Regions from separate parts of the Shinella sp. S4-D37 genome, predicted to be linked through region 3. Evidence: riboswitches for the same ligand, from Rfam matches in the RefSeq annotation. Region 3 holds a riboswitch; each other region holds the start of a gene.
What was found. A riboswitch is a leader RNA that binds a small molecule or an ion and turns the genes downstream of it on or off. The one in region 3 is predicted to bind cobalamin.
Positions count from the first base shown of each region.

Region 1: linked by a shared signal. The riboswitch ahead of AB3G45_RS04265 (ABC transporter substrate-binding protein) and the one ahead of AB3G45_RS14465 (CbtB-domain containing protein) in region 3 are both predicted to bind cobalamin.
Region 2: linked by a shared signal. The riboswitch ahead of nrdH (glutaredoxin-like protein NrdH) and the one ahead of AB3G45_RS14465 (CbtB-domain containing protein) in region 3 are both predicted to bind cobalamin.

Region 1 covers NZ_JBFNXL010000003.1:50,556-54,804, forward strand. The annotation lists gene AB3G45_RS04260 (FecCD family ABC transporter permease) at 1-1,025, opposite strand, end outside; gene AB3G45_RS04265 (ABC transporter substrate-binding protein) at 1,022-2,062, opposite strand; cobalamin riboswitch at 2,219-2,452, opposite strand; gene AB3G45_RS04270 (hypothetical protein) at 2,507-2,872, opposite strand; partial or broken gene AB3G45_RS04275 (NAD(P)-dependent oxidoreductase) at 2,942-4,249, opposite strand, start outside.
Region 2 covers NZ_JBFNXL010000001.1:306,787-311,035, reverse strand. The annotation lists gene nrdE (class 1b ribonucleoside-diphosphate reductase subunit alpha) at 1-1,706, opposite strand, end outside; gene nrdI (class Ib ribonucleoside-diphosphate reductase assembly flavoprotein NrdI) at 1,703-2,101, opposite strand; gene nrdH (glutaredoxin-like protein NrdH) at 2,111-2,332, opposite strand; cobalamin riboswitch at 2,574-2,792, opposite strand; cobalamin riboswitch at 2,930-3,132, shown strand; gene AB3G45_RS01430 (aromatic ring-hydroxylating dioxygenase subunit alpha) at 3,223-4,249, shown strand, end outside.
Region 3 covers NZ_JBFNXL010000005.1:1,450,364-1,454,612, forward strand. The annotation lists gene AB3G45_RS14455 (cobyric acid synthase) at 1-364, shown strand, start outside; gene AB3G45_RS14460 (peptidoglycan-binding protein) at 519-2,336, shown strand; cobalamin riboswitch at 2,416-2,782, shown strand; gene AB3G45_RS14465 (CbtB-domain containing protein) at 2,829-3,005, shown strand; gene AB3G45_RS14470 (CbtA family protein) at 3,017-3,805, shown strand; gene cobU (bifunctional adenosylcobinamide kinase/adenosylcobinamide-phosphate guanylyltransferase) at 3,807-4,249, shown strand, end outside.

The DNA.
Region 1 (4,249 bases), on a different contig from region 3:
GGGGTCGACCTCCTCTGGCTGAGGATGAACGCGAAGGCCGGCGCGCCGAACAGCGCGGTGATGACGCCGATGGGCAGCACCTGGCCGGGGATGATGACGCGCGACAGCACGTCCGCCGCGATCATGAAGATCGCGCCGATCAGCGCCGAGGCCGGCAGCAGCAACCCATGCCGCACGCCGACCACCATGCGCGCGGCATGGGGAATGACGAGGCCGACGAAACCGATCGATCCCACGATGGAGACCATGACCGCCGTCATCAGCGCCGAGACGGCGATCAGCACGACATAGACCCGGCGCACCGGAATGCCGAGCGAGGCGGCCGATTCCGTGCCGAAGGTGAAGGCGTCGAGCGCGCGGGCATGCCAGAGGCACACGAGAAGGCCGAGCACCGCCACCGGCAGCGCCAGCCAGACATCCGGCCAGCGCACGCCGGAAAGATTGCCGAGCAGCCAGAACATGATGCCGCGCGCCTGTTCCGCACTCGCCGCCTTGGTGACGATGAAGGAGGTGAGCGCGTTGAAGAGTTGCGAGCCGGCAATGCCCGCAAGGATGATCGCCCCCGTGCCGCGGCCCGCCCGCACGGCAAGCGCGCTGACGAGGCCGAAGGCGACGAGCGCGCCCAGGAAGGCACCGGCAGGCAGGGTCAGCGCGCCGGCGCCGATGCCGAGGATCGCGACGGAGACGGCGCCGGTCGAGGCTCCGGCGGAAATGCCGAGGATATAGGGATCGGCAAGCGCATTGCGCAGCAACGACTGCAGGATGACACCGCACAGCGCAAGGGCCGAACCGCAGCAGGCCGCCACCATCGCCCGGCTCAGCCGGTAGTTCCAGATGATGCCTTCGTCGATGGGTTCCAGCGGATAGCCGGCATTCCAGAGGCGATTGGCCGCCGTCTTCGCCACGACGTCGAGCGGAATGGCGGTCTCGCCGACGGCGGCCCCGACGCCGAGGGCGAAAAGCAGGAGAACGAGCGCCGCGACAGCGGCGCCCGTCCGAAGCAGGATAGGATGATCCGCCGTCACTTCGCCAGACCAGCCTTTTCGATGGCGTCGGCGAGCAGTTCGATGCCCTCGATGGTACGGATCGTCGGGTTCATCGCCTGCGCGTCCATGTCGAAGACATAGTTGTTCTTGACCGCCGGCATCAGGCTAGCGACAGGATCCGTCTTCAGGAAGTCCAGCTTGGCTTCGAGGCTGTCGAGCGGATAGCGGCGGCGCTCCATGGAGCCGGCTACGATCATCGTCGGCGCGGCCTTCGCGATGGTCTCCCAGCCCACGGTCGGCCATTCATCGTCGGTCTTGATGATGTTCTCGATGCCGAGCGCCGACATGATATAGCCCGGCGCGCCGTTCTTTCCGGCGACATAGGGGTCGGCATCGGCGGCGCTGGAGAACCAGAAGACGGCCGAGAGCTTGCCTTCGGCGGCGGCGACCTTGGCGCGGGCCGCCGCCTCGCGGGCCTTCAGCGCCGCGACGACCTCCTCGCCCTTGTCCTGAATGTCGTAGATCTGCGCCATTTCGCGGATTTCCCGGTAGACGAGCTCCATGGTGAAGACCTGGTGGCGCACGCCGTCGCTCGCCGCGCTGTTGTCCTTGCCGACACAATCGGAAGGCGACGTATAGACGGGAATGCCGAGTTCCTCGAATTGCTCGGGCTTGGCGACCACGCCTTCCGGACCCACCTGCCACTGGAACTGGACGGTGACGATATCCGGCTTCTTGCCGAGCACGCTCTCGAAGCTCGGGTCATTGTCGGCGAGGCGGTCGATCTTGGCGTTGACCTCCTCGTAGCCCTTCAGGACCGGACCGACCCACAGCGCGGTGCCCACCACCTTGTCGGCAAGGCCGAGCATGTAGAGGATCTCGGTCGAGCTCTGGCCGATCGACACGGTCTGCGTCGGCGCCTTCTCGAAGGTAACGGGACGGCCGCAATTTTCCAGCGTCAGCGGATACTGCGTCGCGGCCGCCCGGGCGGCACCCGACGAGAGGACGAACACGGCCGCGCCGGCCAGCGCGGAAAGGAGGGATGCGGCGCGCGCGGCCGCAGGCAGAATGATCATGGATTTCTCCCGGATGAGTGAAAGCGTGCGGGCTCAGCCGGTGCGCCGAGAGTGGCGAGCCGATTGCGGTCGGGAGAAAACGAGTGAAGCTCTGCCGTTGCGGGCAGCCAGGGTCGTCATGGGGTCTCCTGTTCCGGGCATCCCCGCCCGTGACTTGGAAAGTGGTTCGACGACGGCAGGTCTCCTGGCTCACGGATATCTGCTGCCTGTCTGCCTTCCCGCGGGAGAACCGCAGTGGCATGACGCAAAACGCGTCCAAGGACAGGCGGCAATCCGCCTACAGTTGCGGGGGCAGCCACGGAATGGGCCCCTGTTGGGGTCGTCCGCACCGTGTTCCCTATTAATCCCCTGGGAGTCATCCCTCGGGGAACCGTCTCGACATCCTTAATCCGCCGCGCGCGGCGGCGTCAAGGCGCTGAAGGTCTCCAAATGGATCGGTTGCGGTCAGTTGCCCGTGCCGTCCGGCGTCACGCGCTGGCTTTCCCCGCCGGTGCCGGAATCCGCATTGGGATCGCGGTCCGTCGGAACGGTCTCGCCCCCGCCCGGAACCGTGTCGTCGATCGTGCCCTCAGCCGGCGTGCCGCCGGAGGTGGAGGACGACTGGTCCGTGTCGACGGTCGGATCGGTGCTTTCGCCCCAGATCTCCACGGCGCCCCAGACGAGGAAGGCAAGCGCCAGGCTGATGCCGAGCACTTTCAGCACCGGCCGCCCCAGGCCGCCCTGGCGGGTTTCCCGCGCGGCATAGTCCTTGCGGGCGGGCTCGTGCGTGCGGGTCAGCGGATCGCCGCGTTCGTCTTGCTGATGGGTCATGGCGGTCACTCCCTGAAAAATGTGTCGGGGAGGGAACTTATGGTGACGGGGAAAGTTCCCGGAGCCGCCTCAGGCCTCGGCGGGACCGTCCAGCCCGAGCGCTTCGAGAAGCCGCTGCTGGCTTAGGAGAAGCTGGGTGAGCGCGGTCACGTCGCCGGCCGCCGGCTGGTGCGTCATGCCCTCGTCCACCGCCTCGACGATCGCCTCCAGCGTATCGAAGATTTCGCGCGCGATGCCGTGCAGTTCGGAGAACCGCGGGTCGGCGACGGCGGCGGCGAGCGTGGCGGCCGTCACGCGGCCGATGCCGTGCGGCACCTTGGCCCCGCCATCGACATAGCCCTCCGGCAGGTCGCCCTTGAGATTGCGGACACGGCGGTGGCGGATGACGTCGATGATCTGGTCGACGGCCTGGCAGGCGCCGGCGACGCGCGAGGGATGGTCGGTATCGGCCGCCGCATGCGGCAGGAGTTCGAGCTTGCCGGGATGGCGGGCGGCGAGCGTCAGATAGGGCAGCATGGGCCCGCTGAGCGCGCCGCTCGCCGCGTCCTTGAAGAGATCGGCGTCGATGGCGGCGTGGCGCACCTGGCCGGAGGCGAGCGCCCGGTCGAGCGCGCCGGCATCCACCACCTCGCCGCGGTCGTAGTTGACGACGACGGCGCCGCGGTTCATCGCCGCGAGCACGCCGTCGCCGACGATGCCGGCATTGGCGTAGGCGCGCGTCACCGGATCGAGCCGGCCGAGGCCGACATGCACGCTGAGCGCATCGGCGCCCGCCGCCGCCTCCACCGGAGAGGCGGCATAGTCGAACCCTTCCGCCTCGATCCACCGGCGATGCTTTGCGCGCGCGTGGATCGCCACGCGCATGCCGAAGGCGCGGGCGAGCTTCGCCACCTCGCGGCCGATATTGCCGTAGCCGACGACCGCCATGCGGCGCCCCTCCAGCTTGGCCGTCGGATAGGACTTGAGGTCGCGGCCGGTGTCGAAATCGCCGCTCGCGACGCGCTCGTGCAGATGATCGACCGGCAGGTCCGGCGTCACCTTCAAAAGCGCCTTCATGACCATCTGGGCCGTGGCGCGGCTGTTGATGCCGGGCGTGTTCATCAGGGGCGCGATGCCGCCCTCCCCGTTGCCGCCGCCCCAGGAGGAAGAGCCCATATTGCCGGTGCCGGCGCCGATGCGCACGCCGCCGAGCGGAAAGACCGCCTGCCGCGGAATGAAGGTCGCGGCGGCGATGAGGGCGTCATACTGCCCGCGTGACGTCTGCGCCAGGATCTCCGCCTCGGTGCTGATATCCGGCTGGTAGAAGAAATGAATGCCGGGCGGCAGGGCCTCGCCCTGGTAGGCCGCATCGTGGAAGGTGCCGCCCCGTTCCGCGAT
Region 2 (4,249 bases), on a different contig from region 3:
GCCTGCCAGTCCTCCTGTGTCGGGATATGGATGCCGGCCTCTTCGAAGATACCGCGCACCTTCTCCGTCGCCGGCCGCCATTCGGCTTCCGTATATCTGTCGAAATACTCGCCCGAGGCGTATTGCGAGTTCTCGAAACCCTTGAAGCTCACGCCCTTCTCGACCGCCAGCCGGTTCGAGGCGCGGACCGCGTGATAGGTCACCGTGTAGAAATAGATGTTGGTGAAGTCGATGCCTTCTTCCGAACCGTAGAAGATGCGCTCGCGGGCGAGATAGCCATGCAGGTTCATCTGGCCGAGGCCGATGGCGTGGCTGTCGTCGTTGCCCTTTTCGACGGAGGGGACCGAGGAGATGTGGCTCATCTCCGAGACGGCCGTCAGCGCGCGAATCGCGGTCTCGATCGTCTGGCCGAAATCCGGTGAGTCCATCGCGGCCGCGATGTTGAGCGAGCCGAGATTGCAGGAGATGTCCTTGCCCATCTTCGCATAGGAGAGGTCGTCGTTGAACGCGCTCGCCTCGCTCACCTGCAGGATTTCCGAGCACAGATTGCTCATGGTGATGCGGCCGGCGATCGGGTTCGCCCGATTCACCGTGTCCTCGAACATGAGGTAGGGATAGCCCGACTCGAACTGGATCTCGGCGATGATCTGGAAGAAGTCGCGCGCCTTGATCTTCTTCTTGCGGATGCGGCCGTCCTCGACCATCTCGCGGTACTTCTCCGTCACCGAGATCTCGGTGAAGGGCACGCCGTAGACGCGTTCCACGTCGTGGGGCGAGAAGAGGTACATGTCCTCGTTGTTCCTGGCGAGCTCGAAGGTGATGTCCGGGATCACGACGCCGAGCGACAGCGTCTTGATGCGGATCTTCTCATCCGCATTCTCGCGCTTGGTGTCGAGGAAGCGCATGATGTCCGGGTGGTGGGCGTGGAGATAGACCGCGCCGGCCCCCTGCCGCGCGCCGAGCTGGTTGGCATACGAGAACGAATCTTCCAGGAGCTTCATCACCGGGATGACGCCGGAGGACTGGTTCTCGATCTGCTTGATCGGCGCGCCCATCTCGCGAAGATTGGTCAGCGACAGCGCGACGCCGCCGCCGCGCTTGGAAAGCTGGAGCGCCGAATTGATGGAGCGGCCGATGCTCTCCATGTTGTCCTCCACGCGCAGAAGGAAGCAGGAGACGAGCTCGCCGCGCTGCTTCTTGCCGGCATTGAGGAAGGTCGGCGTCGCCGGCTGGAAGCGGCCGGAGATGATTTCATCCACAAGATCGCGGGCAAGCGCCTCGTCGCCGCGCGCCAGCGTCAGCGCCACCATGCAGACGCGGTCCTCGTAGCGCTCCAGATAGCGTTTCCCGTCGAAGGTCTTCAGCGTATAGGACGTGTAATATTTGAAGGCGCCGAGGAAGGTCGGGAAGCGGAATTTTTTCCCGTAGGCGTGATCGAAGAGATCGCGCACGAAATTGAAGGCATACTGGTCGAGCACGTCCTGCTCATAATAGCCCTCCGTCACCAGGTAATCGAGTTTTTCCCTGAGGTTGTGGAAGAACACGGTGTTCTGGTTGACGTGCTGGAGGAAATATTGCTTGGCCGCCTGCCGGTCCTTGTCGAGCTGGATTTTTCCATCCTCGTCGTAGAGGTTCAGCATGGCATTCAGCGCATGATAGTCCAGCGCCGTGATTTCCGGCGTCTTGGCCGGCTTCTCGATCGTCATCGTGTCCAAAATCGTTCCAGTCCCTGTCTGACGTTGTCGACATCCTCATCCGTCCCGAGCAATTCGAAGCGATAGAGGAACGGCACGGCGCATTTCGCGGCGATGATGGTGCCCGCGACGGCATATCCGGTGCCGAAATTTGTGTTGCCCGCCGCGATCACGCCGCGGATCAGGTTTCGGTTGCGCGGGTTGTTGAGGAAGCGGATGACCGGTTTCGGCACCGCTCCCTTCTCACCGCCTCCGCCATAGGTCGGCGAAACCAGCACGAAGGGCTCTTCGACCTCCGGCGGCTCCTCGGTGGCATCGACGGGCAGGCGCTGGGCCTCGACGCCGAGCCTCTCCACGAAGCGGTGGGTGTTTTCCGACCGGCTGGAAAAGTAGACGAGTCCCGCCATTGCGCCGGCTCAGGCGAGCGCACTGATCATATCCGGACGGAAGCCCGCCCAATGCTGCTCGCCGGCAATGACGACGGGAACCTGGCGATAGCCGAGGCCTTGGACGAGCGCGAACGCATCGGCATCCTCGGAAATGTCGACGACGCTGTAGTCGATGCCCTGACGATCAAGTGCGCGGGTAGTCGCGGTGCACTGGACGCAGGCGGGCTTGGAATAGACGGTGATGGACATGGCTTCCTCGTGATCGGGCAATCGGGCATGGGAGATCGCTCGGTCATCCGCCGACAACCGTTCGATGAGCTGAAATAGATGGACGACCGCCGTGGCGACGGCCGGGCGCCGTTACTCGCGCGCAGGAACTGGAAACAGGATCGACATGACTTCACCCCGAGACATTTTCGCGGGGCATCAAGGGAGACGGCGGGGCGGCATCATTCCGCAACCCAACGCTCGCCTGCCGGACACCCCGCCCGTGGACGTTCATGTGCGAGGCAGGTCTCCTGGCTTGCGGGTCGCGGCATCCGTCCGCCTTCCCAAGGCATTTGCGCCCCAGTGGCTCTGTCGAACGAATGCTCGCCGCTTACAGTTGCGGGGGCAGCTCCGGATATTCACGACCATCATGGTCGCCCCGGATTCCCGTCTTAGCCTTCGACATTTTCGAATCGAAGGAACCTCGAACACAAGATATAGTAGACGAGCCAAGAAATGCGTCAATGGCTATGATCGATTATCAACGGCTTCCCCACAGCCAGGGGAAATGAGGCGCACTGTTCGAAATGCGACGCGGCGAATGTCGTTAGGGATCGCCAAAATCCTTCGAGAGTGAAGTATGTTCTCCTTGTCTTGGGTGCCGCATTGCTCGGTCGCAATGCGGATAATTGGGAAGCCGGTGAAAGTCCGGCGCTGCCCCCGCAACGGTAGCAGAGCGCAACGTCGACGAATGCCACTGGGTTTGTCCACCTGGGAAGGCGTCGATGGTCCTAAGGGACGGCTCTGAAGTCCGGAAACCAGCCCGAGATGACATGAAACGACTGATTGCGGTGGGCGATCGGGCGACGGCATGCCCGATACGGGCATGCCGGAGCGCGATTCCATCCAACAGTCCCTTTGGGATCAGGACAATGGACATTCGCAGCGACGTTCTCCACAAACTCAGGAACCGGCGTGAAGGCCACAGCCTCGAACAGGCCTTCTACATCGACCCCGACCACTACAGGCTCGACCTCGAGACGATCTGGTATCGTGACTGGCTGTTCATCGGCCATGACTGCGAGATCCCGAGGGCGGGCAACTATTTCACCGTGCAGATCGGCGATTATCCCGTGGTCGTCACCCGCGACCGCTCCGGTACGGTCCGGGCGCTGCATAATTCCTGCCGCCACCGCGGCTCGCGCGTCTGCACGCAGCACAAGGGCTCGTCGGCCAAGCTTGTCTGTCCCTACCACCAGTGGACCTACGAACTCGACGGCTCGCTGCTCTTCGCCCGCCACATGGCCGAGGATTTCGACAGGACGCAGCACAGCCTGAAGCAAATCCACTGCGAGACCGTCGGCGGGTACATCTTCATCTGCCTTGCCGACGAGGCCCCGGATTTCTCCGCCTTCCGTGGCATGGTCGAGCCCTATCTCGCCCGCCACCGCCTCGGCGAGACCAAGGTCGCCTTCGAAAGCACGATCGTCGAGAAGGGCAACTGGAAGCTCGTCTGGGAAAACAACCGCGAGTGCTATCACTGCGCCGCCAACCATCCCGAACTCTGCCGCACCTATCCGGAAGCGCCGAGCGCCACGGGCGTGCAGGGGGCCAAGGACGATCCGGTCATCGCCGAGCACTGGGCGAAGTGCGAGGCATCCGGCCTGCCGAGCGAGTTCCGCATGTCGCCGACCGGGCAGTTTCGCGCCGCGCGCATGCCGCTCATCCAGGAGGCCGAGAGCTACACCATGTCGGGTGCCCGCGCCGTCGCACGTCCGCTCTCCAACGACGTCCTGGAAAACCATATCGGCACGCTGCTGCTCTTCCACTATCCGACGACGTGGAACCATGTGCTGGCCGACCACGCCATCACCTTCCGCGTGCTGCCGCTCGGCCCCGAATTGACGCAGGTCACGACGAAATGGCTGGTCAACAAGGATGCCGTCGAGGGCATCGACT
Region 3 (4,249 bases):
CGAGATGGCGCCGGAAAAGACCGTGCGCAACAGCACGGCCCGCTCCGTGCAATACGGCGTGCCGCTCGAAGGCTATGAGATCCATCTCGGCCGCACCACCGGGCCGGATACGCTGCGCCCTGCCGTCCGCATCGACGGGCGGCCGGACGGCGCACTCTCGGCCGACGGGCGGGTGATGGGCACCTATCTGCACGGTCTTCTGTCGAGCGACGCCTATCGCGCCGGCCTGCTTGCCGATTTCGGCATCGAGGGCGGCGGCTTCGATTACCGGGCGAGCGTCGATGCGGCGCTCGACGGCGTGGCGGCGGAGCTGGAGGCGGTTCTCGACCCGCGCTGGCTCGACGGTCTTTTAAGCCGGGGCTGATTAAACCGCCCGCCTGAAACGTACAGCTATCGGGTTCCTCCGCCGCCGGCCTGCCGCACCAAAGTTGCGCCAGAATTCGGTGCGAGGAGTGATGGAAATCCGCCCGGGATCGCCGGGCGCTGGCGCCTTCGCGCGATCCGAAAGGGTGGAATATATGGGTTCTGGACCTCTCGCACGCTCCGTTCTGGTGCGGCTCGGCCTTGCCGGCATCGTCGGGCTGTCGCTCGCCGGCCAGCCGGCCGTCGCCTTCGCGCAGGCCGCCACCGGCAAGGAGGCCGGCAGCGCCGGAAAACGCTGGGAAGAGGAATTCTCGCTCTGGCAGAAGGTTTCGGCCGGAAGCGACGTCGCGCAGTACGAAGGCTATCTGAAGCAATATCCGAACGGCACCTTCGCCTCCATGGCGCGCCTGCGCATCGCGGAATTGCAGGCTGCCGCCAAGGCGAAGCCGGCGACGGACGCCTCCGAGCAGGCCGAGGCGGACGCCAAGGCCAGGGCCGACGAGGCCGCCGCTGAGAAGGCGAAAGCCGAGGAGGAGGCCCGCAAGACCGCCGAGGCCGAGAAAGCCAAGGCCGACGCGGAAGCCGCACGCCTGAAGGCCGAGGAAGAGGCGCGGAAGACGGCGGAGGCGGAAAAGGCCAGGGCCGATGCGGAAGCCGCGCGCCTCAAGGCCGAAGAGGAGGCGCAGAAGGCTGCGGAAGTAGAAAAGGCGAAGGCCGATGCCGAGGCGGCGCGCCTGAAGGCGGAAGCGGACGCGAAGAAGGCGGAAGAAGCGGCCGCGGCGCGCAAGCTTGCAGAGGAGAAGACCGCGGCCGAGGAGAAGGCACGCGTGGAAGCCGCCGCGGCGGAAAAGGCGCGCGTCGAAGAGGCGGCGCGCCTGAAGGCCGAGACGGAAGAGAAGGAGGCGGCTGCCCGAAAGCTGGCTGAAGAGCAGGCTGCCGAGGCAGAACGGCTGAAGGCGGAGGCCGCGGCTGCCGCGGACAAGGCCAGGACGGAAGAGGCTGCCCGCCTGAAGGCCGAAGAGGCCGCCGCGACGGAAAAGGCGCGGGCCGAAGAGGAAGCCGCCGCCCGGCGCGAAGCCGAGGCCAAGCGCATCGAATCGGAAAAGGCCGCCGCGGCCGAGAAGGCACGGATCGAAGAGGAGGCGGCCGCCGCCCGCAAGCTTGCGGAAGAGAAGGCCTCCGAGGTGGAACGGCTGAAGGCGGAGGCCGCCAGGGCCGCCGCCGACGCGAAGGCCAAGGCGGCGGAAGCGGCCCGCCTTGCCGAGGAGGCCGAAAAGCGCGCCGAGGAAGCGGCCGCTGCCGAGCGTGCGGCGAAGGACACCGCGGCTGCCCGCGAGGACGACACGCAGGAGGCCGACAGGAAGAACCGCGGCCTTGCCGTCGAAGAGGCCGCCGACGCGGAAAAGCGCGAGGAGGAGACGTTCCAGAAAGCCGTGCTGGAGGGCTCGGAAAAGGCCTTCCGCGCCTATCTCGACGAATATCCGGACGGTCGTTTCGTCGCGGATGCGCGTGCGCGCCTTTCGGCGCTGGCGAATACGGCCCGGCAGGAGGCGAAGCCGAAGACGGACGGCAAAGCGGCCGTCGTGGAGACCGAACGCAAGGCGGAGCAGCCGGCGGTCGATCGCCGCGAGGCCTATATGGACCGCGCGATCCGGGCGCAGGCCCAGCGCTGGCTGAGCATGCTCGGCTTCAACACCTATGGCGTCGACGGCGTCTTCGGCGCGCGCAGCCGCGCCGCGATCGCCGCCTGGCAGGGCGCGTCGGGCTACCGCGCCGACGGCTACCTCTCCCGCCAGCAGTACCGCGCCCTTCGCCAGGCCGCGCAATATGCCGAGGCCGGGCAGGATCGCCAGCGCCGCTACCGGCAGGACTATGACATGCTCGAAGGTCCGGTCGACGGCTATTACGAGCGCTACTACCGCGACGACGGCTATTACAACGGCGGCGGCGTGGTGATCATTCCCGGCTATTGAGATTGCGACGGCCCGGCGGCGGTTTCGGCACAGGCGATGACGCTGCCGGTCGATTGACTTCGCAGGGGTGGAAGCATAATCATCCAGCATATTGGATGGTTCCCGGATCCGGAAACGGATCGGGGAGTAAATGGGAATGTGACGCGGCGGACCCAATCAGGGCGCTGCAATCACGGCCGACCCCGCGACTGTAGAGTGGCGAGGGACGCTCATCCGGATGGGAGGATCTGCGCGGAACGGGGCAATGGTGCCGTCGGCCGCGCCGTGGGGACCAGCCGGAAAAGCCACTGGGTGGCATTGCGATAAACCGGGGTGGGACGCCTCTTTCTCTACGAATCGTCCGCCTTTTCGTGATGCCGCAGCCTGGGAAGGCGAGGGTGACCCGCAGGCGTTTTGAACGCCGGACGCTGCGAGCCAGGAGACCTGCCAGCCAATGTAAGGGCATTTCGTCCGACCTGGGGAGGTTTCCCCGCTGCCTGCACGGAGGTTGTCATGGCTGTTTCGACTACGTCTTCTGTTACCCTATCGGCAAACGATCGTCTCGTCGCCGGTGTTTTCGCTCTCGTGCTCGGCGCCTTCCTGGTGTTCGGCGCGGGCCTTGCGAATTCCGCCGTGTTGCACGATACGGCGCACGATACGCGTCACTCCTACGGCTTTCCCTGCCACTAAGGATTTTTGACATGATCGTTCGTTATCTCCTGGCCGCCCTGGTGGCCGGGCTGTTCTCCGGCGTGCTCATGACGGCCGCCCAGGAGGCCCGAGTCGTGCCGCTCATCCTGCATGCCGAGGAATTCGAGGGCGGCGACGAAGCCGCGCCCGCAACCGAAGGCACGACACCCGGCACCGAAGGCGCTGCCCAGACGCAGGATCATTCCTCGCTCGGCGCCGTCATCCTCGACATGGCCTCGGCGCTCTCGCCGGTCTCCGTCGCCTATGCCCATGACGGCGAGGACCACGAGGAGGGCGGCATCATGTTCGGCATGAGCCGGTTCTCCGGAACGCTCCTTGCCAACCTCGTCACGGGCGCCGGCTTCGGCCTGTTGCTCGCCGGCTTCAGCCTCGTTTCCGGCCATCCGATCACGGTGGCGAACGGGGCGCTCTGGGGGGCTGCCGGCTGGCTTGCCGTGCACATGCTGCCGGCCATCGGCCTGCCGCCGGAGCTTCCGGGCTTTCCCGCCGCCGATCTCGGCGACCGCCAGGTCTGGTGGATCGCGACCGTCATCCTGTCGGCGGCCGGCCTCTACCTGCTGTTCCTCAAGCCGAATATCGTCGCCAAGATCGTCGGTATCGTGCTGATCGCGGCGCCGCAGGTTTATGGCGCACCGCAGCCGGGCGACATTTCCAGCAGCGTTCCGGCCGTGCTCGGCGCGGAATTCGCCGTTGCCGCCCTTGCCACGACCCTGTTCTTCTGGATCGTGCTCGGCCTCTCGCTCGGCTTTGCCAACGAGAAGATCGCCAAGGCCGCCTGATATGACGCTGACATCGCCCGGAGCCGTCCTGGTTCTGGGCGGTGCGCGTTCCGGAAAATCCGCTTTTGCCGAGAGGCTGGTCGCCAAGACCGGCCTCTCGCGTCACTATATCGCCACCGGCCGCGCCTTCGACGACGAGATGCGCGCCCGCATTGCAAAGCACCGCGAGGATCGCGGCGAGGGCTGGCAGACGCATGAGGAGCCGCTGGCGCTCGCCGCGCGCATACGCGCCGTGGCGCGGGCCGACCGGGCCGTGCTCGTCGATTGCCTGACGCTGTGGATGACGAACCTGATGCTGGAAGAGCGGGATATCGCCGCCGAATCCTCCAGCCTCCTGGACGCCATCCGGCAGGCGCCCGGCCGCATCGTCCTCGTCTCCAACGAGGTCGGCCTCGGCATCGTGCCGGAAAACCGCATGGCGCGCGAATTCCGCGACCATGCCGG